DNA from 4 places in the Gordonia sp. p3-SID1431 genome. Region 2 is predicted to be linked to each of the others. Evidence: predicted binding sites of a transcription regulator. Region 2 holds the regulator's gene; each other region holds the start of a gene.

Region 1 (6,020 bases), on a different contig from region 2:
ATCGATGAACGCGTCGTCGATCGGATGTCGGTGCGCACACCAGGTGACACTGATCGGCCCGCCACGTCCGCGATACTCGTCGGGGCCGTCGACCCAGTCCTCGATGGCCCGGAAGTGCGGCAGAACCTCCTCGAATGACCAACCAGGACAACCGTTTTCCGCCCAACGGTCGTAGTCCTCGGCGCGCCCACGGACATACACCATGGCGTTGATCGACCCACTTCCACCCACGATGCGCCCGGCGGCGACAGAGTCGACACAACCGTCTTTGCTCGGGTCGGCCGCGCACGGATACAGCCAGTTCGCCCGCTGGTACACCGATGCCAGACCGATGGCCAGCGCGACGTCAGGACGGCGGTCGGTCCCACCGGCCTCGAGCACGACGACACTGGCACCGCCAGATGCCAAGCGCGACGCCACGATCGACCCCGCGGATCCGGCGCCGACCACAACGAAATCCGCACTTCTCGATGCTGTTTTGGTCATCGGCGAGTCCTCGGTCGGCGTCCGAGGTGCACGATACTCGGATACGCGACAACACAACAGAGCTCAGCGGCAACGCGCGTCACCTCGAGAGTCTCCGGAAACTGTTCGCAGAGCTACCTATTCGGAATCAGTGAACGAGATCAGTTCGTCGACACGTCGGCGACGTAGGCGTCGGCGAACTCACCGACCGCGGGGATCGGCTGGATGCAGTCGAGGAGTACGCCGTCGGGACCTTCGACGATGAAATGCCGCTGACCGAAGTCCTCGTCGCGCAACTCGAGTACCGGACGGAGTCCGTGTTCGTCCGTGAGACGCCGGTAGAGCACGTCGACGTCGTCGACCTCGATGTTGACCAGCAGTCCGGCGGCGGGTCGGCGGTGGCCCTCGGGGATCGTCGGATGAGTCGCATCCACGAGCCCCAGCTCGAACACGCCGGTGCGCATGCTGACGTACCAGTCCGCGGAGAAGGTGACCTCGAAGCCGAGAACCCGCTGGTAGAAGTTTGAGGCCGCGGCCACGTCCGTGGACATGAGAACCGGGTAGACGCTGGTGACGGTCATGTCAGAGCTCCTTTACGTACGATGTGTTTGTATGGCCGACTATACATACGCAACGTACGTAAAGGAACCTTCCGTGCCGAGAGCCTCCGCCGCGGCCGCAGCCGAGACGGCCCGTGCCGTCCTCACCGCCGCCACCAGCCAGTTCGCCGATCGTGGATTCTCCGACGTGTCCCTCGACGATGTCGCCGAGGCCGCAGGCGTCACCCGCGGCGCCGTGTACCACCACTTTCGCAACAAGGGCGCGCTGTTCGCGGCGGTGGCCGCGGCCTGCCACCAGCAGGTCGCCGATGCGGTCGTCGCGGCGGCCGAAGCCGCCGGCACCGACCCGGCGAGTCAGTTGAGCGCCGGATCGCACGCCTTCGTCGACGCCATCACCAGCGGGCCCGCCATACGCATCCTGCTGATCGACGGACCCGCGGTGGTCGGCTGGGACGAGTGGCGCCGACTCGACGAGGCCGGGTCGGCAACCCATCTGCGCGAGGCCCTCGTGGCGGTCGGCGTCGACGGCGAGTTGGTCGATGTGATGACGATGCTGTTGTCGGGTGCGATGAACGAGGCCGCCGTCTGGCTCGCCCGGCATCCCGCCGACGACACCGCACGCGAACGCGCCCACCGCGCACTGGATCGGCTGCTCGGCGCGATCATGTGAACCGACCAGAATATAGTGCGACACAGCACTATTGACGCAAGCACACAACCTCAACGCACGTGCCGTGAGCCACGGACAGATTCGCCGGTCGGACTAGGATCGATGGGATCAATGCACGTCCTACGCACCCGTACCACACGGCACCGACAAGTTTCTGGCACCGAATAGCGTTGCACAACAGTGTTTTTGGCTTGCGATGCGTCCGTATTGGTGTACACTCGAACGTACATTCGCAGCACGGGTTCTCGGGGGAGGTGACCGTCATGCCCAGCACCACACCACTCGCCGACCACGGCGCGCCCGTGTCTCGCGCGGCCGAACTCGTCGCCGAACTACACGCGAACCTCGACGAACTACAGACCGTCGACTTGTCCTCGTGCACCGACGAAGAACTGATTGAAGTCGCCTCTGCCACCGAACGCGCCATCGCACGTCTGACCGTTGCCGGTGACCGGCAGATCGATCAGGTCGAGACTCGTGATCTGCCTCGCAAAGCGGGCTGCCGCACCCTGATGCAGTTCATGACCCACCGGCTGCGGGTGTCGAACCCGATGCGCCGCCGTAAGCAGATGGACGCCACCGCCCGCCGGACCAGTCTCGGTGGCGAACTCCTGCCACCCGAATACCCCTGCCTCGCCCAGGCTTTCGAACAAGGCGCGGTCGGTACCGCGCACGTGCAGGCCGCACTCGATGTCCTCGACCGCATCCCCGGCACCATCGAGCACGATGTGAAGGTCGCTGCCGAGCGGCAGATGGCCGAGATCGCCGAAGCCCACACGCCTGCCGACATCACCCAACTCGGGGCGCGCTTGTTGGCCCACCTCGACCCCGACGGCACCCTGGCCGACGACACCGACCAGAAACGACGCCGCGGTGTGTGGATCGGACGGCAACGCGCCGACGGCACCGCCAAAATATCGGGCACCCTGACCCCCGAACTGAACGCCCGGCTCACCATGATGTTCGCCGTGTGGGGCAAACCCGGACTCAACAACCCCGACGACCCCGCCTCACCCAGCGGACCCGCCGGCACCGCCGACCCCGACGCCCTCGCGCTCGCGGCCGACCGCGACGGCCGCACCCTCGCCCAGACCAATCACGACGCCCTCGACGCCGCACTCGCCGCCGGCTTTTCAGACGGGACACTCGGGACGTCGCACCGCGGCCTGCCCGTGCAACTGATCATCAAAGCCGACCTCGGCGACCTCATCCGCGAAGCCGGACTCGCCACCACCGCCACCGGAACCCTGCTCCCCATCAAAGACGTCATCCGGTTGGCCGCCGACGCGCAACCCTGGCTGGCAATATTCAAAGATCACACCACCGTCCCCCTGCACTTCGGCCGCGGCAGACGCCTCGCCACCCGCGAACAACGCCTCGTCTCCTTCGCCCGCCCCGACGGGGAAGTGTGCTCGGCACCCGGCTGCGACCAGCCCGCCACCCACGTCGACATGCATCACGCACAGAAGGATTGGGCCAAGGGTGGTCTCACCGACATCGACGACCTCGCCCCGGCCTGTCCCCGTCATAACCGGATGGTTGGTGACCAGCCCGGCCAATTCACCACCCGGGTGGTCCGGTCCGGACCCGACGAAGGCCGCTGCGCCTGGCGACTCAACGCCGAACCCGGCGCGCCGCCCAACCCCGAACACATCAACCGCCGACCCGACATACCCCGGCGGTTCGCAGAACACCTACGCGACATACGCGACGAGATCCACGGACCACCAACACGAGGGTTTCGCAGCCTTGGTCGTCGGACCCTTCGTGACGCGCCTCCGCAAGCTCCGGGCACTCCTCAGGGAGCAGGGCTGACGTGCCCTCCGCAAGCTCCGGGCACTCCTCAGGGAGCAGGGGGCCCGGCGACCAGTCGCACCCCGACGCCGTCAGCTACGGCGACCGCGGCCTCCGTCTCGAACTCACCTACCGAGTACTCGTCCATCCGCGAACTCCGCCGGAGCACCACACCAGCCCACCGCTGACCCCGGTCGAAGCAGCACTCGCACGCATACTCGCCGACCATCGGTGACGGGCCGACCTAGTCATCGAGCGCGTGAGCCACATCCGGCGCGTGCCTGGTCAGCTCCTCACCGCCGTTCGACCTCGCGCGGCGGATGGCCGTACCCACGAGGCGCATTCGTCGCATCGGCCGTCTCGACCGCGGTGACGGCACCCGACGACGCCAACACGACGCCGCCGAGAACTGCGCCGATGAAGGCCACGATCGCGACCGGACCCCATCCGGCACGCGTGACGTCGCCGAGGAACGCGATGCCGACCGCCCCGGGCAGGACCGTCTGACCGACGACCAGCGCGGCGGCCGCGCCGTTGACCGAGCCGGTCTGCAGCGCCACGGTGAACAGGTAGAAACCGCCGATCCCGCTGAGCAGCAACGCATACAGCGCGGGGTCGGTGAACAACACCGACAGATCGAGTGGGTCGAGACCGTCCAGGATGCGAGAGGCCACCGCCATCACACCGAAGACGGCCCCGGCGATGAGACCGGTCACCGCCGCGATGTGCTTACGCAAGCGGCGCATCACGATCACGCCCAGCGCGATCAGAGCCGGTCCGGCAACGAGTACCGCCCAGTGCATCCACGCATCGTGCTCCACACCTTCGCGACCCGCCGAGAGCGCGAGCAGCACCAACGACAGCACGATCACCGCCCCGGAGATCCAATCCCGCAGCGTCAGGCCGACTTTCAGGACCACCATCGCCAGCAGCGCGGTGGCCACGAGCCGTGCGGAGATGATCGTCTGCGACAGAAAGAGCGGGATCAGCCGTGCCGACGCGATGGTCGCGACGAAACCGATGATGTCGAAGACGAATCCGACGAGAAACGGCACCGTGAGCATCGTGGCCGCCGTGGAGCGCAACGACGGATGCGCGGCGGCGGACCTACGGCGCTCCTCACGGATCGCCGCGCGCTGCGCGACCTTCTCGGCGCCCAGCGCCTGCAGCACCGCGGCGGCGGCGAACGCCAGCGAACCGATCACCGCGATCACGATGCCGGCGGTCATGACACGAGCTCAGCTCAACGCGGGGTGAGCACGTCGGCGCCCACGAACTTCGCGAGTTCGGCGGGCAGCCGGACCGAACCGTCGGGTTGCTGGTGGTTCTCGAGGATCGCGACCAGCCATCGGGTGGTCGCCAGTGTTCCGTTGAGCGTCGCGGCGGTCTGCGGTTTGCCGTTCTCGTCGCGGTAGCGGATCGAGAGGCGTCGTGCCTGGAACGTGGTGCAGTTCGACGTCGAGGTCAACTCGCGGTAGGTGCCCTGCGTCGGCACCCAGGCCTCGCAGTCGTACTTGCGCGAAGCCGACGAGCCGAGATCGCCGCCCGCGACATCGATCACGCGGTACGGCACGTCGATGGCGGCGAGCATGTCCTTCTCCCAGCCCAGCAGGCGCTGGTGCTCGGCCTCGGCGTCCTCGGGCCGGCAGTAGACGAAGCCCTCGACCTTGTCGAACTGGTGGACGCGGATGATGCCGCGGGTGTCCTTGCCGTAACTGCCCGCCTCACGACGGAAGCATGTCGACCAGCCGGCATAACGCTTCGGACCGTCGGACAGGTCGAGGATCTCGTCCATGTGGTACCCCGCTAGCGGCACCTCCGACGTGCCGACCAGGTACAGGTCGTCGTCCTTGTCGAGGTGGTAGACCTCGTCGGCATGGGCGCCGAGGAACCCGGTTCCCTCCATGACCTCCGGCCGGACGAGCACCGGCGGGATCATCAGGGTGAACCCGTTCGCGGTGGCCTTCGCCGCGGCCATGTTCAGCAGTGCGAGCTGGAGCTGCGCACCCTGGCCGGTGAGGAAGTAGAACCTCGACCCCGACACCTTGGCGCCGCGCTCCATGTCGAGCAGTCCGAGCGACTCACCGAGCTCGAGGTGGTCCTTCGGGTTCTCGATGTCACGGGGCTCGCCGACGTGCTCGAGGACCACGTAGTCGTCCTCACCGCCGGCGGGCGCCCCATCGGCGACGATGTTGGAGATGGCCCGATGGGCCTTCGCCGCGGCCGCATCGGCCTCGGACTGGCGCGCCACCGCGGCCTTGACCTGCTCGGCGAGTTCTTTGCCCTTGGCCAGCAGCGCCTGCTTGTCGTCGCCCTGTGCCTTACCGACCTGCTTGCCGAGAGCTTTCTGCTCGGATCGCAACGCGTCCGCCTCGACGATTGCCGCCCGGCGCTCGGCGTCGGCGGCGAGCAGCGCGTCCACCAGGCCCGGGTCCTCACCGCGAGAGCGCTGTGAGGTGCGGACGAGGTCGGGGTTGTCGCGAACAGTCTTCAGGTCGATCACGACTTCAAACCCTACTTGAGAGCGCGAT
Region 2 (6,020 bases):
AAGCGCAGATACGCCACCTCGTCGAGATCGCGGAGCGGACCCAGGATGGCGAGTCCGACCTCGTTGCTGGGGATCTCGGCCGATCCACTGGCGCGCACCGTGTCCTCGACCTGCTGGGCGAGTTGCGCGAGCGCGTCCTCGGCGACGTGGCGGCCCTGACAGGCTCGCCGCACGCCGCGCATGACCTTCTCCCGGCTGAACGGTTCGGTCACGCCGTTGCGTTTGACCACCGCGAGCACGGCGCTCTCCACGGTCGAGAACCGGCGACCGCACTCCACACAGGAGCGACGGCGGCGGATGGCCTGCCCTTCATCTGCGACACGCGAGTCGATGACCTTGGTGTCGTCGTTCTTGCAGAAGGGGCAGCGCATCGTGTCCTCACGCAGGTCGCGGGACGCTGGAACGCACCCGAAGCGTGCGCCCCGCCGCTTGTCGGCCGGCCCCTGTGACATCGAGGATACCGCCCGGCCTCAGCGGTACCGGGGGGTGAGCAGGGGCTGGCCCACCTGCAGCGCGCTCGAGCCGAGATCGTTCATCGCGACGATCTCGTCGATCACGACCTCGCGCGGCATCTCGGGTGCCACCCGGCCGGCGATCGAGCTGAGCGAGTCCCCCGAGCGCACGTGGACGACCTCGGCACTCACGGCGGACGGGGTCAGCGAGTCCGAGTAGTTCTGGCCCACGACACCGAACACCCACACGACGAACGCCAGCCCGACGCCGGCGAGGAGCGCGACCGCGGTGCGGCGGCGGCGACGGAACACCGCCGCGTCGGGTCCGACCGGGCCACGCCCGCGCACCCCGACCGGAGAGCCACAGTGGGTGCCGCCCACCCGCGGGGTCACCGGCGACGCACCCCGCGGTCGGGTGCCGGCCGGCCGGTTGTCTACCGGGCGGCCGCCGTCGGACAGCGGGGCGCGGGTCCGGACGCGATCGGCGCGGTCGGTGCGCGCCCGGACGGCATCGGGACGGTCGGTGCGGACGGGAGCGACGAGAGTGGCGGTGCGCATGGTGCCCTCCGGTGTTCGAGTGTCTGGGATCGTGCGGGGTGTGGCAGTCGGTGTTCGAACATCGATCAGATGTTCGATGCACTGATGTTCGAATTTGTAGCACGACATCCCGACAAAGTCTCGCGACACATCGAACAAATGTTTGAGGTGCCGGTCGCACTCCGCTAGGCTCGGACCCGGCGCAAGCCATCTACCAGCACGTTCCGAAGACGAGAGGAACCGAACATGAGTGACACCGGCGATAGGCGCGGCCGAGCGCGGGGCGCCGACGACGAGGCCCCGTTCGACGCCGCCGCCGCCGAGGCCTCACTCACCCCGCGACAGGCCGGGGTCCTGGAGGTGATCCGCCGCTCGGTGCGCGAGCGCGGTTATCCGCCGAGCATCCGGGAGATCGGCGACGAGGTCGGCCTGGCCTCGACGTCGTCGGTGGCCCATCAGTTGCGGACGCTGGAACGCAAGGGGCTGCTCAAGCGCGACGCGAACCGTCCCCGTGCGGTCAACATCGCCCCGAGTGACACACCGTCGCCGGACACCCCGTCGGCCGGTCAGCTGCCCGAGCCGACCTTCGTGCCGGTGCTCGGCCGTATCGCGGCCGGCGGTCCGATCCTGGCCGAGGAGGCCGTCGAGGACGTCTTCCCGCTGCCCCGTGAGCTGGTCGGCGAGGGATCGCTCTTCCTGTTGCGCGTCGTCGGCGAGTCGATGATCGATGCCGCGATCTGCGACGGCGACTGGGTCGTGGTCCGTCAGCAGAACGTCGCCGACAACGGCGACATCGTCGCGGCCATGATCGACGGCGAGGCCACCGTGAAGACCTTCAAGCGTCAGGGCCCCAACGTCTGGCTCATGCCGCACAACGAACTGTTCGATCCGATCCCGGGCAACGACGCCGTCATCCTCGGCAAGGTCGTCACCGTGATGCGGCGAGTCTGACCTCTCCACCGACCGAACCGTCGAGCACCGCCGCGGCAGCCGCGCGCGCCGCGGCGGGATCCGAGGTGGCCAGGGCGGCCTCGGCGGCGGCCCGGCAGTCCGGTGCGGACACCTCGCCGAGCCGGGCCCCCACGGCCGCGGCAGCAGCAGGCGCGCTGGACAGCGAGGTGACCCCGAGACCGACGAGCACGCAGGCGAGGTTCGGATCGGCGGCGGCCTCGCCGCACACCCCGACCGGCTTTCCCTGACGTGCGCCCGCTTCCGCGACACCCGCGATGAGGCTCAACACGGCCGGTTGCCACGGGTCGGTCAGTCCGGCGAGATCGGCCGACATCCGGTCGGCCGCCATCGTGTACTGGGTCAGATCGTTGGTGCCGATGGACACGAAGTCCACCTCGGCGAGGACGGCTTCGGCCAGGATCGCCGCCGCGGGCACCTCGATCATCACCCCGGCGACCAGACCACGGCCGCGGACCTCGGCGGCGAAGGTGCGCGCCTCCGCCGGCGAGGCGATCATCGGCGCCATGACCCACGGCGCGACGGCCGACCCCGACGCGGCCTGCGCGATCGCGTCGAGCTGATGCGCGCGGATCTCGGGGTGCGCCAGCGCGATCCGATCGCCCCGCACGCCGAGCGCTGGGTTCGATTCATCGGGATGGGTCACGAACCGGAGCGGTTTGTCGGACCCGGCGTCGAGGGTGCGGATGACCACCTTCTGCCCGTCGAACGCATCGAGCACCTCCCGGTAGATCGCGGCCTGCTCGTCCACCGACGGTTCGTCGGCACGCTCGAGGAACGCGAGTTCGGTGCGGAAGAGCCCGACGCCCTCGACGGGGTACCCGGCCGCGGCGCGTGCCGACGACCCGTCGGCGACGTTGGCGAGCACCGCCACGGCCACCCCGTCGGCGGTCTGCCCCGGACCGGTCCAGCCGGCGACGAGTGCGGCATGACGCCGATCCTCGTCGACGCGAGCCCGGGCCGCCTCGACATCGGGCTCCACCTCGATCCGCCCGGTGCTGCCGTCGACGAGAATGGTTGTGCCGGGCTCGATCTCATCCAGGTCGGCCACCGCCACCACGCACGGGATCCCCAGCTGGCGCGCGATGATCGCGGTGTGGCTGGTCGGTCCGCCGAGCCGGGTGACGAGGGCGATGGTGCTCGTGGGGTCGAGGCCCGCGGTGTCGGCGGGCGCGAGGTCGTCGGCGAGCAGGACCGACGGCACCTCCGGAGTGGGCACACCGGGTTCGGGTAGGCCGAGCAGTTCGGCGAGGACCCGGTCGCGCACGTCGTTGAGATCGGTGACCCGCTCGGCCATCAGTCCGCCGAGCTTGGTGAACACCGCCGCGAACTGTTCAGTGGCCGCGACGGCAGCGGCCTCGGCGGGGGCGCCCTTGCCGATGAGCGCGGTCGCGGCACCGATCCAGCCGCGGTCCTCGGCCAGGCCCGCCGTCGCGGCGAGCACCTCGGCCGTCACCCCGGTGTTCTGCGACGCGCGCGTGCGCAGCCGCGCGGCGACGGCGCCGGCCGCGGTGGCGAAGCGCGTGACCTCGTCGGCGCGCCGTTCCTCGGCGATCTCCACACCGACGCCGAGCTTCTCCGGCGAGTGGTCGGGTCGCTCGCCCGGCCACAGCGCGGGACCGTGGGCCAACCCGCCGACCACCGGGGTTCCCGTCAGGATCTGCGCCATCGTCTTGCCTCTCACTCGACTATCGATGTGACCACCGTTACAAAAAGTGCTTGACTTGTCAACACAAACAGGCGTAAACACAATTACTACAACATCCAATCCCACACGCCTCAACAAGCGGGGTGGTCGAAACCGGAGATCGGAGCCGTGTGTACGCCGAGGAGAGACAACAGGCGATCGTCGACGAGGTGCGCCTCGCGGGGCGGGCATCCGTGGCCGCGCTCGCCGAGAAATTCGACGTCACCAGCGAGACCGTCCGACGCGATCTCGCGGTACTGGAACGCGCCGGACATCTCCAGCGGGTCCACGGCGGCGCCGTACGCGCCGAGATCATGCGCACCCTCGGCGAGCTCGGGATCGACGAACGGGAGTCGAGCCAGATCGAGCAGAAGACCGCGATCGGCCGCGCGGCCATCCGGTTCCTGCCGCCCGACGGCGGTTCGGTGCTCTTCGACGCCGGCACCACCACCTACCGTGCGGCCGAGGCGACCGCACCCGATCGGAGGCTCACCCTGTTCACCAACAGCCTGCCCATCGCCGGCCTGCTCGCGGGCACCCATCCCGACGGTCTGCACGCCCTCGGCGGACGCGTACGCGGTCTCACCCAGGCGACCGTGGGCGTCGAGACCGTGGACGCGCTTCGCCGACTGCGCGTGACCACCGCTTTCATCGGGACGAACGGGCTGAGCGAGGCCCACGGGTTGTCGACACCCGACCCCGACGAGGCCGCAGTCAAGGCGGCGATGGTCGCGGCCGCACAACGCGTCGTGGTCCTCGCCGACAGCTCGAAGATGGACCGGGAGGACCTCACCTCCTTCGCCGGACTCGACGACGTCGACGTCCTCATCACCGACTCCGGGATCGACCCGGCCTATTCGGCGGCCCTGTCCGCGCGCGGCGTCGAGGTCGTGATCGCATGATCGTCACCGTCACCGCCAACCCGAGCCTCGACCGCACCCTCGAACTCGGCGCACCGCTCGCCCGCGGCGAGGTGCAGCGCGCCGGCGTGGTCCGCACCGAGCCGGGCGGCAAGGGCGTCAACGTGGCCCGGGTCGTCGCGGCCGCCGGCCTGGCCACCCGCGCACTGCTCCCGGCGCGACCGGGCGACCCGCTGCGGGCCGCACTCGACGACCTCGCACTCCCCTACGACGCCGTGCCGGTCGACGGCGAGGTCCGGTCCAACATCACCATCGCCGAATCCGACGGGACGACCACCAAGATCAACGCACCGGGCGTCACCTTGACGGGCGCGGATCGCGAGGCGCTCGTCGGGCTGATCCGTGAGCACGCCGGCTCCGCGCAGTGGGTCACCCTCTGCGGTTCGCTGCCTCCCGGCGTCCCCGACGACTGGTACCGCTCGATCGCCGACGACCTCGTCCTCGCCGGCTGCCGGGTCGCGGTGGACACCTCGGGCGCACCCCTCCGTGCCAGCGTCACCGGTCGCGTCGACCTGATCAAGCCCAACGAGGACGAGCTCGCCGAACTGACCGGCGCCGACCCCGGACAGCTCCGAGAAGCGCTCGCGCGCAACGATCTCGGACCGGTCATCGACGCCGCTGCGACCATCGCCGAGCAGATCGGGGGCAACGTCCTCGCCACCCTCGGCGCCGTCGGGGCCGTGTTGGTCACCGCGTCCGGCGTGTGGTCGGCGACCCCGCCGCCGATCGTCCCGCGCAGCACCGTCGGCGCCGGCGACTCGTCACTGGCCGGCTACCTCATCGCGCAGAGCACCGGGGCCGCGCCCGCCGACTGCCTCCGGTCGGCCGTGGCGTACGGCGCGGCGGCCGCATCGCTCGCCGGCACCCAGGCCCCCACGCCCGACCACCTCGACCTCCCCGGCGTGCGGGTGACCGAACTGTCGGGAGCCGCGCGCATGACCTGACGGCACCGTCCCGGCGGGTCCCCACATCCATCCAACACCGCACCCATCCAGCACCGACTCCATCCACCATCGACCCACCCAGCACCGACCCCACCCTTTCCACCGAAGGACATGCCATGACCGAGCAGATCATCACCGCGCAGACGGTGAGTCTCGACGTCGACGCCGGCGGCGATCCCGCCGCCGTCATCACCACGCTCGCCGACGCCCTCGCCGCGGCCGGCCGGACCACCGATCCCGCCGACCTCGCGCGGGCCGCACTGGACCGAGAAGCCAAGTCCGCCACCGGACTTCCCGGCGGCATCGCCATCCCGCACGCCCGTACCGCGTCGGTGACCGCGGCCAGTCTCGCCATGGCGCGGCTGTCCCGCAAGGTCGACTTCGGCGCACCGGACGGGCCGGCCGACCTGGTCTTCCTCATCGCCGCCCCCGAGGGGGGTGCCAGTGCGCACATGAAGCTCCTCAGCTCGCTGGCGCGCTCACTCGTCCGGCCCGACTTCGTGGCCTCGCT
Region 3 (6,020 bases), on a different contig from region 2:
GAACGTCAACGACCGCGCTTCGTCGGTGTAGGCCAGCGGGCGCCCGTTGCGGTCGAGGATCGCACCGCGCTTGGCGGTGAGGACCTGCGTGTACTCGCGCTGCTGTGCGGCCTCGGCAGAGATCGAACTCGCCTGCACCGTGTGGACGACGATCATCTTGACCGCGACGGCGAGAACGACCAGCAGGACCACCACGCCGGCCGCGCGCGCACGGAAGACGAAACCCTGCGGCCCACGGCCGTTCCGCCCGCCGGGCCCCTTCCGATCCGATCCTCCCGACCCCGCTCCGGGTCCACGCCCGGGCCGGCGTCCCGGACGCGACGGGCCGGCGCCGAGCCGCTCGAAGGTCGCACGTGTCATGGTCGTCAATTGTTCACCGCTTCAACGTGGTTACCCCGGATTTGACCCCGGCGGGTTGGAGATGGCGCCGGAGATCCAGCGCACTTCGAAAGCGCGGATCGGGGCGAACTCACGGGGTGGGCACCACATTCGGCGCCGGAGTCGGGGCCGACGGCGCGGCCGGGGGCACGGCACCGGCCCCGGAGGGAGCCGGACTCGCACCGGACGGGAGCGGATTCGCGCCCGGCGGTGCGGTCTGCGACGGAGACGGTCCGGCGGCCGCCGGTTCGCCGGATGCCGGTTGCGACGATGTGGGTTGCGACGGTGCGGATTGCGGTGTGGACGTCCCACCCGCCTCGGGTCCCGCGGAACCCGGTCCGCCGCCCAGCCCGATCGAGTCGTCGACCTGGCTCGGGTCGATCGATTCCGCGGGATCCGGTGCGGTATCGGGATTCAGGCTCCCCATCGGACGCCCGGACGCGGGCTCCGGCTTGCCCACCACGCTCGGGCGTCGCGGGTCGTCGACGATCATCCGAGCGGGGTTGTCGGCGGGGATCATGCCGAGACGTGCTGCCTTGTCGGACAATTCAGGCGCCGAGTTGCCCGATTCGTACGTGCGCTTGAGCGCGTCGCGCTGATCGATGAGGGACTGGTTCTGCGTCCGCTCGATTCCCAGCTTGTAGGAGTCCTGCGCCGCCTTGGTCGACAACCACAGGCTGAGACCGAGTCCGAGGACGAGCAGCGCGATCACCGGCACGACAAACGGGGTGTGCTGCAGTCGCTCTCGCAGGGACACCCCGGTCATGGACAGTCCGCCGCCGGTACGACGCGGCGGCGTGGCACGACCCGCCGCGGAGCGTCGGTGTCGACGGTCGAGCGCCCGCTGGGCGGCCCGCGATCGTGTCGCACGTTCGGACTCGATGCGGGTTCGGCGTGACCGTCGCGAATCGCGCTCGTCGTCGGCGGACCGCGACGGGGCCTCGTGCAGGATGGTCATGCTCAGCCCTTCTTCTCGACTCGTTCGATCGCGCGGACACGTACCGGCGCCGAGCGCGGGTTGGTGGCCAGTTCGTTCTCGTCCGGACGTTCGGCGCCCCGCGTGACGAGACGGAATTCCGGTGCCGTGCCGGGCAACTCGACCGGGAGCCCGGGAGGTGAGGTGGACGATGTGCGCGTCGCGAACTCGCGCTTGACGCTCCGATCCTCGAGAGACTGGTAACTCATCACGGCGATCCGTCCGCCCACGGCGAGCGCGTCCAGCGCAGCCGGCAGAGCCTCACGCAGGACGTCCAATTCGTGGTTGACCTCGATGCGCAGCGCCTGGAACGTCCGCTTCGCCGGGTGCCCGCCGGTCCGCCTGGTGGCGGCCGGGATGGCGTCGTAGAGGAGTTCGACGAGACGCGCGCTGGTCGTGAAGGGCTCCTTGTCCCGCTCCCGCAGGACCGCCGAGGCGATCCGGCCGGCGAAGCGCTCCTCCCCGTAATCGGAGAGCACGCGGGCCAATTCGCCGTGCGAGTACGTGTTGAGCACGTCGGCGGCGGTGAGCGGGTCGTCGGAGTTCATGCGCATGTCGAGCGGCGCGTCCACCGCATAGGCGAAACCGCGTCCGGCCTGGTCCAGCTGCATCGACGACACCCCGAGATCGAACAGTGCGGCATCGATGACCGACTCCCCCGCTGCGTCCATCACGTCGCGGATCTCGTGAAAGGTGGCCTGGTGCAGCGAGATCCGGTCGGAGTACGACGCCAGGCGCTCGCGGGCGATCTCGAGTGCCGAGGCGTCCCGATCGATGCCGACCACGCGGACGTTCGGGAACGACTCGAGAACCAGTTGACTGTGCCCGCCCGCGCCGAGCGTGGCGTCGAGGAAGACGCGCGGATCGTCGGAATCCAGCGCGGGGGCCAGCAGTTCGACGATGCGCGCACCCATGACGGGGATGTGGCCGAACTCGCCGGACCGACGCGGTTCGTCCTCGGCATCGACCATGATGAAGACCCCCCATCGGCATGTATGCGGTATCGGCGGTGGGCGGATGCCTCGGGTCGGCGAGAGCAGGCGGTCGGATGGAGCGGGGTCCCGACCCGATCACGCACCTGGCGTTGGGGAAGTACGCCAGGGTCGCCACCGGGCCGGGGCCTCGTGCCACCCGAAGCCGCTGGGCACCGAACTCGCCCATCGGTTGCTGTCTCTTCGGTCGGTTTCTGGTCGGTTGCTGTCGTTGGTGTTGCTGTCTCGGCGGTGTGGCGGGCCGGTCCTCCGGCTACAGCACCGCGTTCAGCGCGGCGGAGTTGGCGGCCGAGAAGTTCTCCTCGTGCCGCGTCTGGTACTCGTTCCATGCGGCCGAGTCCCAGATCTCGAGGTGATCGAAGCTGCCGAACACCACGCACTCCTTGGACAACCCCGCGTACACGCGATGGTCGCCGGACAGGCTGATCCTGCCCTGACCGTCCGGTCGCTGCTCTTCCGAACCGGCGAAGAACGTTCGCTGGAACGCGCGCAGATCAGGGTCGTTCCGAGACGCCTCGACGATCCGAGCGGCTATCGCGTCGAACTCTTCGGTCCGGTACACCGACAAGCTGTGATCTTGGCCTTTGGTGACCACTACCCCTCCTGCCAGTGCATCGCGGAACTTGGCGGGCAACGTGAGCCGCCCTTTGTCGTCCAATTTGGGCGTGTAGGTACCGACGAATCGCACGGACACGTCGACACCTCCTGCCCACCGGGTTCCGCGTCGTATCTCGCCTCACCCAGTGATGCCACAGTACCCCACTTTCCACCACTTTCCACCCCCACCGCCCCCGCATTCACCCACTGACAGCAAATTCCCAGTTCAGAGAGCTCATGATGACGATGAACGCGCGTGTCGCCGGCGCGTCATGGGCGGAAAGAAGGGCAACCAGCGTGTGACCAGAGATACCGATGAGGTCCGAGAGGCGGGAATTCCAGGCGTAAATCCTCTAGTGGGGCAAAGTGGGGCGACCCGGTGGGGAGAAGTGGGGATCGCCGGTGGCGAGAAGTGGGGATCGCCAGTATGGAAGCGCGAGGACCGTTGACCGGGCGTTCGATCCCGTCGACCGTGCGCCCGGATCCGTTCAGCGTGCTCTGGAGAGCAATCGAGGACATGAAAGAGCCGCGTGCCCGCAGGCACGCGGCTCAGTCGAATATGCGAAGTTGCGGGAGTCGGTCAGCCGATCGACGAACGCGGAGTCGGGATCAGCGGATCACTCCTGCTCGAACCGGCGATTGAATCGCTCCTCCATGCGTTCTGACAGCTTGCGCTTGGCGCCGGACGACCCCGATTGCTTCTTGCCGGACCTGGTCGACGACGAGCCCGCCTCGGCGGTGTTGTTGTCTCCCCAGAGAGCGAAGAGGCCGGCCCCGAACATCACCAGGAAGCCCAGGAGGCTCACGATCGGGAATCCGCCGATGTTGATGTTGACGATGAGTCCGCCGACCAGCATCACCAGGCCGACGACGAAGACCGCTGCCGCCTGCAGGCGACGACGACCGCTCGACTTCCCAAGGCGCCGACGCTTGACACTGGACGCAAACTTGGGGTCTTCCGCGTACAGCGCGCTCTCGATCTGTTCGAGCATGCGTTGCTCGTGCTCCGAAAGTGGCACCGACCCTCCTTCTCACTGATCCGTGACGCCGACGAAGGTCACCCGCGACCGGAAAGGCGTCTGCGCCTATATCGTCCCATGATACGAGGTGAAATCGACCGCGACCACCATTACTCGCTGTTGCCGACGACCGGGCGGTGCCAGAAACCGCAAAGTGTGGCCGGATTCACGCCGTCGCGCCGATCTGCGGCGCTTCGGCACCGAGTTTTCCTTGCTCGTAGGCGATGACCATCGTCTCGACCCGACGCAGGAAGTCGAGGACGAGCAGCCGCATGCCGGCGACGCTGTCGGGGTCGATCGTGCGGATGATCCCGGACTCGATCTTCATCCGAACCGGCGACAGCGCGGCGAACCGGGCGGCGATCGGCGCCAGCTCTGGGGCGACCACACCGATGCGGGTCCAGGCGTTCGACGTCCTGCGCCGCACGGTCCCGACCGGTTCGTGCACGGCGAGGGCCGCGCCCGAGGCGCGGAGGGCAACGAGGTACAGCTGACGGAACCGCTCGACGTCGTCGTCGACGCCGTCGGCATTGTCGAAGAGCACGTGTGCACGCTCGAGGAGATCGCGCGCTCGACCGACCATCACCGGGTCGACGGGCGCCGCGTGGGTGAGAGCCGTGGCGCTGCGGTGTCTGGCCATGTCGTCCTCCTCGTGCGTATGGGCTGTGTCCGGCGGCAGACGCTTCCCTCGTCCGCCGCCGGACCGTGTCGTCGGATGAACGCGAACAGCTTGCGGAGGCACATTCATCGAACATCCGTTCGACACGTTCAATATAGCTATCCCGGCGTCGGCGTTCAAGACATCTGTGACCCGAAACCCCCGCCGGGGAGTACAACGCCACCACCTGCGGGCCGATTCCTGCCGAGTGTGCATCATCGATAGGACAATTCCCGGAAGTGGCCTGCGACGCGATGCCCCCGGCAGAGGGCGGCCCGCCCCAGCGGCAGCCGACCTCGTCTGCAGGTCGACGACGCAGGACGAACGATGCAGAGAACGGAAATCCGTTGACCATCCGCCTGGTGAGCCTGAGTGGCCAGGACGCCCGGGCCTGGCTCGAGCCGGCCCTGGAGATCTACGTGACCGCGATGAATTATCCGCGCGGTACGGAGATCCATCGGGCCGGGCTCTGGCGCGAACACATCGCGCGGCCCGGATGGCGTGCGATGGGCGCGGTCGAGACGGTGACCCCACACGAGGCGCGGACCATGCCGGCCGCGCGGCGCCGGGTCGGTCCGCCGGTCGGCTTCGGACCCGACGACCTGCTCGTCGGCATCGCCTACGGCTACACCGGCGCGACCGGTCAATGGTGGAACCAGCAGCTGCGGCTCGGACTCCGCCAGACGGGCCGACCGCCCGAGACGGTCGAGGCGATCGCGCGCGACTACTTCGAGCTCACCGAGCTGCACGTCCACCCGACCGCTCAGGGCCGAGGTATCGGCCAGGGGCTCCTCGCCCGGCTGCTGGCCGACCGGCCCGAACGCCATGTGCTGCTGTCGACCCCGGAGATCCCCGCCGAGGACAACCGCGCGTGGTCGTTGTACCGGCGGATGGGTTTCACCGACGTCCTGCGCCACTTCACCTTCACCGGCGATCCGCGTCCGTTCGCGTTCCTCGGCCGTCCGCTCCCCCTGGAACTGCAACCCCCGGCCGCCGCCCGCCGCGCCGGTACCGGGAGCTGACGATGCACGGCACACGGCGTGACGCCGTCGTCATCGGCGCGGGCCACAACGGCCTGATCGCCGCGGCCTACCTGGCACAGGCCGGACGGGATGTGGAGGCACTCGAGCGGGACGACATCCCAGGCGGCGCGGTCTCCACCGTCGAACGGTTCCCCGGACATCGGGTCGACCGGGGGTCGTCGTCGCATCTGATGATCCGTCACTCCCCCGTTCTCGACGACCTCGACCTCGCCGCGCACGGCCTGCGCTACATCGACTGCGATCCGTGGGCGTTCGTCCCGGCCACCGCGACCGCCCCGCCGATCGTCTTCCGCACCGACCTCGACGCGACGTGCGCTTCCATCGAGAACGCCTGTGGTGCAGCCGATGCCGCCGCAT
Region 4 (6,020 bases), on a different contig from region 2:
TCAAGCCGGAGTTCATCAACCGTCTCGACGACGTGGTGATCTTCGACGCCCTGAGCCCGGAGGAACTGGTGTCGATCGTCGACATCCAGCTCGACCAGCTCAAGAAGCGCCTCGCGCAGCGTCGCCTCGACCTCGAGGTGTCGACCAAGGCCAAGGAATGGCTGGGCGCACGCGGATTCGACCCGCTGTACGGTGCTCGCCCGCTGCGCCGCCTGGTGCAGCAGGCCATCGGTGACCAGCTCGCCAAGCAGCTGCTCGCCGGCGACATCCGCGACGGTGACGTCGTGCCGGTCAACGTCAGTGCCGACGGAGAGTCGTTGGTACTCGGCTGAGTTCGTGACTGACAAGTGAATGACAAAGGGACCCATCCTTCGGGATGGGTCCCTTTGTCTGCGCCGGCTACGGATGTGGGAAGCGGTCGAGGTTGTCCTCTACCCACAGGCGCAGTGCGTCCAGCGGCCCGGCGGCGTCCACCCCGAGTTCCGTCAGTTCGTATTCGACGTGCAGCGGGACCGCCGGATAGACGGTGCGGGTGAGCATCCCGGCTGTCTCCAACCGACGCAGAGTCGCCGTGAGGACTTTGGGGCTGATCCCGTCCAGCCGCACGCGGAGCTCTCCGAACCGCATCGGTCGATCGCGGAGGGCGCCGATGACCAGGGCGCTCCACTTGTCGGCGAGAAGGTCGAGCATCCCTCGGCAGGGACACGACGCAGAGTAGGCGTCTCCGCGATGGGACGGTAGTGACATGGCGCTGGCCTCGATGCTTTCTATTGGATACTAGGAGCCCTTGCGGGTAACTGGGGTCGTGGGGATACCTTAGCGCCATGACACGAGAGATGACAGCCCTGGTCGCGGTCGCTGCGAACTCCGTCGAGGACCCGAGCGCGTTCGCCGAGACGACAATGCCGGTGCCGGCCCCCCGTCCGCACGATCTCCTCGTCGAGGTCCGCGCGGTCTCGGTCAACCCGGTGGACACCAAAGTGCGTGCAGGCCTGCGTGACTCCGATCCGCCGCGTGTTCTGGGATTCGACGCGGCGGGGATTGTCGTCGGGATCGGCGACGAGGTGTCGAGGTTTGCCGTCGGGGACGAGGTCTACTACGCCGGTTCGATCGATCGGCCGGGAACGAATGCCGAGTTCCATCTTGTCGATGAGCGGATCGTCGGGCGCAAACCGTCGTCCCTCGACTTCGGCGCGGCTGCCGCACTGCCGTTGACCACGATCACTGCCTGGGAGTCGTTGTTCGAGAAGCTGCGGGTCAATTCCGCGGACTCGGGAACGATCGTCGTGGTGGCGGGTGCCGGGGGCGTCGGCTCGATGGTCATTCAGTTGTCCCGGACCCTGACTGATCTCACCGTGATCGCAACCGCGTCACGGCCTGAGTCGCAGGAATGGGCGCGAGGACTCGGTGCCCACCACGTCGTCGACCCGAGACGCCTGCGCGAGGACGTGCGGGCATACGCTCCGCGCGGTGTGGACTACATCTTCTCGCCCCACTCGGACGGAAATGTCGAGTCCTATGCCGACATCATGGGTGTACACGGTCAGGTCGTCGCCATTGACGAGCCCGAAGGTCTCGATACCCTCCCGCTGAAGCAGAAGAGCCAGAGTTGGCATTGGGAGTTGATGTTCTCCAAGCCGTTGTTCGCACCGGAAGACGACTCACAACACGAGATCCTCGGCCGGGTCGCCGAACTCGTCGACGCCGGCAAGATTCGCAGCACTGTCAACCGTGAACTGGCTGGTTTCACGATCGAGAATCTTCGTACAGCGCACCGAGTCTCCGAATCCGGAGGGGCGATCGGCAAGGTGGTCCTCACGCGCTGACCACCGCGGATGAGCCGGCGAACTTCACGAGGTGGCGAGTAACTCCATGAGGTGTGCTTCGACGAGGGAGGGCCGGGGCGTGCGTGGTCCGGGTCGGGGTGGTCGGACGTCGATGACGTGGCTGGTTTTCAGCCATGAGCGGCGCGCGTCATGTGGGCGTGGCTCGTCGCCGGACGTGGTGCGTCCGTGGATCTCTCGCCGCACCTGTGCCAGGTGGGCCTGCAACCGCTTGGGTATGTCGGGTCGGCGGTTGATGTATTCGGGGTTGGGCGGTGCGCCGGGTTCGACGTTGAGTCGCCAGGCGCAGCGGCCTTCGTCTGGCCCGGACCGGACGATCCGGGTGGTGTACTGGCCGGGTTGGTCGCCGACCATGCGGTTGTGGCGGGGACAGGCCGGTGCGAGGTCATCGATGTCGGTGAGTCCGCCCTTGGCCCAGTCTCGTTCGGCGTGATGAAGCTCGACCTGGGTGGCGGGCTGATCGCACCCGGGAGCCGAGCACACCTCGCCGTCGGGTCGGGCGAAGGAGACCAGGCGTTGTTCGCGGGTGGCGAGGCGTTTGCCCCGTCCGAAGTGCAGGGGGACGGTGGTGGCGTCTTTGAAGATCGCGAGCCAGGGTTGCATGTCGGCGGCCATCGCGATCAAGTCCCGGATGGGCAGCAGGGTTCCGGTGGCGGTGGTGGCGAGTCCGGCTTCGCGGGTCAGGTCGGAGAGGTCGGCTTTGATGATCAGTTGCACGGGCAGGCCTCGGTGCGAGGTTCCCAGTGTTCCGTCGGCGAAGCCTGCGGCCAGTGCGGCGTCGAGGGCGTCGTGATTGGTCTGGGCGAGAGTGCGGCCGTCGCGGTCGGCTGCCGAGGCCAGGGCGTCGGGGTCGGCGGTGCCGGCCGGTCCGCGAGGCGACTGCGGGTCGTCGGGGTTGTTGAGTCCGGGTTTGCCCCAGACGGCGAACATCATCGTCAGCCGGGCGACGAGTTCGGGTGTCAGGGTGCCCGATATCTTGGCGGTGCCGTCGGCGCGTTGCCGACCGATCCACAGGCCGCGGCGTCGTTTCTGGTCGGTGTCGTCGGCCAGGGTGCCGTCGGGGTCGAGATGGGCGAGCAGCCGCGCGCCGAGCCGGGTGATCTCGGCAGGCGTGTGGGCTTCGGCGATTTCGGCCATCTGTCGTTCAGCGGCGACCTTGATGTCGTGGTCGATGGTGCCCGGGATGCGGTCGAGGACGTCCAATGCGGCCTGGACGTGCGCGGTGCCGACCGTGCCTTGTGCGAACGCTTCGGCGAGACAGGGGTATTCGGGTGGGAGGACCTCGCCGCCGAGGCTGGTCCGGTGGGCGGTGGCGTCCATATGCTTACGGCGGCGCATCGGGTTCGACACTCGTAGCCGGTGGGTCATGAACTGCATCAGGGTGCGGCAGCCGGCCTTGCGTGGCAGGTCGCGGGCGACGGCCTGATCGATCTGCCGGTCCCCGGCGACGGTCAGACGAGCGATGGCGCGTTCGGTCTCCGCGGCCACCTCAGCGAGTTCGGCATCGGTACACGGCGACAGATCCACGGTCTGCAATTTGTCGAGGGTGCGGTGGAGATCGGCCACCAACTCAACGGCACGCGGTTGCGGCGCTGTCGAGTCGCCACCGACGTGTGCGGTGCTGGGCATGACGGTCACCTCCTCCGAGAACCGTTGCTGCGAATGTAGGTTCGAGTGTACACCAATCCAGACGTGCGGCAAGGCCAAACATACTGCTGTGCAATGCTATTCGTTGATGTCGACTTGTCGGTGTCGTGTGGTAGGGGCCTCGGACGGAAGCTCTTCCCGCGATTCACACGGCGACCTGTACGACAGGACCACCGCCCGTTGCTCAGCGCACGACCTCCCGGTGCCCGGCGTCAAGACGGCGGGTCCAACCGCGGGCGTCGAGGTACTCCAGTAGCGGAATGACCACGCGCCGAGTGGTTCCGAGCGCCTGACGAGCGGCGCTGGTGGTGAACGGCTGATCGAGCGAGGCGAGGATGCGCATCGCCAGGGCGGGGGCGGTCGGCAACAGCACGACACCGTCGCGCAAACGGAGAATTCGGCCCGTGCGCTCGGCGGCGGCGAGTTCTCGGGCGCCCAAGCCGAGTGCGGTGAGGTCATCGGCCTCGGGTGCACGGAACGGGTGGTCGGCGAGCCGGCGCTCCAGTGCGCTGACCGCGTCGTCGGCATCACCCAGGGAGGGCTTGTGACCCGGGATTGCCAGGTGCCCGTCGGACGATGACAGCCCGGCTTCCGAGATGACGGTCGCCAGCAGCGTCGTGTCCGGGAGCCCGAGCAGCGCGGGTGCGCCGGCCGCAGAGAGCCCGGCCGACAACGGGTCCCGTTGATGTAGTTCGCGGACGGCGGCGTGAAGCCGTTCCGCCCAGGCGGTGAGGGAGGTTTCGGCGACCCACCACTCGCCGATCACTCGTACGCCGTGGGGAGCGGGCTCGGCGTCGTCGACCAGGCCGAGTCGCGTCAGATCGGTGACGCGCATCGCGCCACGCCGATGCACTTCTTCGGCGGCCCCGGCGCCGTCGGACATGGCCGCCAGCGAGGCAGCGCGCCGTGTTGCGTCGCCGCGCCGGGTCAGCGCCGGGGGATCGGGGTGCAGCACGACGCCACCGCCAACAATCCGTTGGCCGGGATCCCGGAGCACCACCCGATCGCCCCGCGACATCGGCACGGCACGGGCGAGGGTCACACGCGCGTGGTCGCCGTCGAAGGGGCGCAACCGAACCGGTAGCGCCGCTGTGCCGATGTGTGCGACGAGGTGTTCCGGTGCCTCCTCGAAGGACATGCCGCTCACGCGCCGGACATCGGCGACTGCGGAGGTGTGCCAGGCTCCGGGCGTCACGAGTGCGTCGCCGCGCGAGACGTCGTCGACGCCGACGCCGCGCAGATTGATCGCGACTCGGCTGACCGGGCCGGCGCTGGTGAGAGTTGCACCCTCGCTCTGCAATCCACGGACATCGAGTCGCCGGCGGCCGTCAACCGTGAGCAGGTCCAGGGTGTCGCCGACCGAGATGGTCCCGGCGGATAGGGTGCCGGTGACGACGGTGCCGGCGCCGGTGCGGGTGAAGACCCGGTCGATCCAGAACCGGACACGCCCCGAGGTCGACGGCGGTGATGTCCCGGCCAAGACGGCGTCGAGCCGTGTGCGCAGTTCGTCGATTCCGACGCGATCGGGCGCCGACACCACGACCGCCGGCGCATCGGAAAGGCCGGTGCGGCTGAGGCGATCACGCGACAGATCGATCACTTCACGAACGCGGTCGGGCGAGGCCCGGTCGGCTCGGGTGATGACCAGCAGCCCGTACTCGATGCCGAGGGCGGCGACGGCATCACGGTGGTCGTCGGACTGGGCGCTCCATCCCTCGTCCGCGGCGACGACGAACAGGACGACGGGCGCCGGGCCCAGGCCGGCCAGCATGTTCGGGATGAACCGCTCGTGGCCGGGGACGTCGACGAAGGCCACGTCGGCACCGGAAGGCAGTGTGGTCCAGGCGAAACCGAGGTCGATCGTCAGCCCGCGGCGTCGTTCCTCCTCCCATCGGTCCGGCTCGATCCCGGTCAGAGCACGCACCAGTGTGGACTTCCCGTGGTCCACGTGTCCGGCGGTGGCCACCACGTACTTCACGAGCGCGACTTCACGACGCGCCCAGAGCCTGTCGGATCGCGGCGAGTACCCGCACGTCGTCGGCTTCGGGAACGCAGCGCAGGTCCACCAGACACGCGTCGTCGTGAACGCGGGGTAGGACGGCCGGATCGCCGACGCGTAGGCGGGCGGCCGTTGCGACCGGAAGCCGCACCGCCCACCCCGGCAGCGGCACGCCGGGTGCGCCACCGCCACCCACCCGTCCGTCATGGGCGACGATCGGGAATCCGACTGCCGTGCCCAGGGATTCGGTACGCACGCGAAGTCTGTCGGGATCGGCGTGGAGGTATTCCCAGACGGGGGGTCGTGGCCCGCCGACGGTTGCCTCCATCGCAGCCAGTGCCAGCTTGTCCGCGCGAACGGCCCGTGCGAGTGGGTGTTTCGCGAGACGCTGAACGAGCGCTCCATCGCCGAGGAGGAGTCCGGCCTGTGGTCCGCCCAGGAGTTTGTCGCCGCTGGCGATGACGAGGTCGGCGCCGGATTCGAGTGTCGTGGTGGCGTCGGGTTCGTCGGGCAGCAGCGGGTCGGGTTGC

Evidence for each region. The regulator LexA, encoded in region 2, represses DNA repair genes until DNA is damaged. The targets are predictions, from matches to a motif close to CGAACANNTGTTCG.
Region 1: the regulator LexA is predicted to act here: its motif matches at 1,915-1,928, upstream of M4D77_RS13490 (HNH endonuclease signature motif containing protein).
Region 3: the regulator LexA is predicted to act here: its motif matches at 4,711-4,724, upstream of M4D77_RS05355 (SAV_6107 family HEPN domain-containing protein).
Region 4: the regulator LexA is predicted to act here: its motif matches at 3,504-3,517, upstream of M4D77_RS17150 (HNH endonuclease signature motif containing protein).

The regions. Positions count from the first base shown of each region.
Region 1 is NZ_JAMBDT010000047.1:27,483-33,502, forward strand. Features, by position in the region: gene M4D77_RS13475 (GMC family oxidoreductase) at 1-486, opposite strand, end outside; gene M4D77_RS13480 (VOC family protein) at 627-1,046, opposite strand; gene M4D77_RS13485 (TetR/AcrR family transcriptional regulator) at 1,120-1,695, shown strand; gene M4D77_RS13490 (HNH endonuclease signature motif containing protein) at 1,959-3,677, shown strand; gene M4D77_RS13495 (EamA/RhaT family transporter) at 3,783-4,718, opposite strand; gene serS (serine--tRNA ligase) at 4,733-5,992, opposite strand.
Region 2 is NZ_JAMBDT010000021.1:47,396-53,415, reverse strand. Features, by position in the region: gene nrdR (transcriptional regulator NrdR) at 1-371, opposite strand, end outside; gene M4D77_RS07815 (LysM peptidoglycan-binding domain-containing protein) at 471-1,010, opposite strand; gene lexA (transcriptional repressor LexA) at 1,236-1,940, shown strand; gene M4D77_RS07805 (phosphoenolpyruvate--protein phosphotransferase) at 1,918-3,627, opposite strand; gene M4D77_RS07800 (DeoR/GlpR family DNA-binding transcription regulator) at 3,777-4,547, shown strand; gene M4D77_RS07795 (1-phosphofructokinase family hexose kinase) at 4,544-5,509, shown strand; gene M4D77_RS07790 (fructose-specific PTS transporter subunit EIIC) at 5,626-6,020, shown strand, end outside.
Region 3 is NZ_JAMBDT010000012.1:51,368-57,387, forward strand. Features, by position in the region: gene M4D77_RS05330 (penicillin-binding protein 2) at 1-360, opposite strand, end outside; gene M4D77_RS05335 (hypothetical protein) at 470-1,336, opposite strand; gene rsmH (16S rRNA (cytosine(1402)-N(4))-methyltransferase RsmH) at 1,339-2,325, opposite strand; gene mraZ (division/cell wall cluster transcriptional repressor MraZ) at 2,600-3,040, opposite strand; gene M4D77_RS05350 (DUF3040 domain-containing protein) at 3,561-3,962, opposite strand; gene M4D77_RS05355 (SAV_6107 family HEPN domain-containing protein) at 4,129-4,602, opposite strand; gene M4D77_RS05360 (N-acetyltransferase) at 4,968-5,642, shown strand; gene M4D77_RS05365 (NAD(P)/FAD-dependent oxidoreductase) at 5,645-6,020, shown strand, end outside.
Region 4 is NZ_JAMBDT010000074.1:16,959-22,978, forward strand. Features, by position in the region: gene clpB (ATP-dependent chaperone ClpB) at 1-332, shown strand, start outside; gene M4D77_RS17140 (helix-turn-helix domain-containing protein) at 400-690, opposite strand; gene M4D77_RS17145 (zinc-binding alcohol dehydrogenase family protein) at 825-1,826, shown strand; gene M4D77_RS17150 (HNH endonuclease signature motif containing protein) at 1,851-3,473, opposite strand; gene selB (selenocysteine-specific translation elongation factor) at 3,676-5,469, opposite strand; gene selA (L-seryl-tRNA(Sec) selenium transferase) at 5,480-6,020, opposite strand, start outside.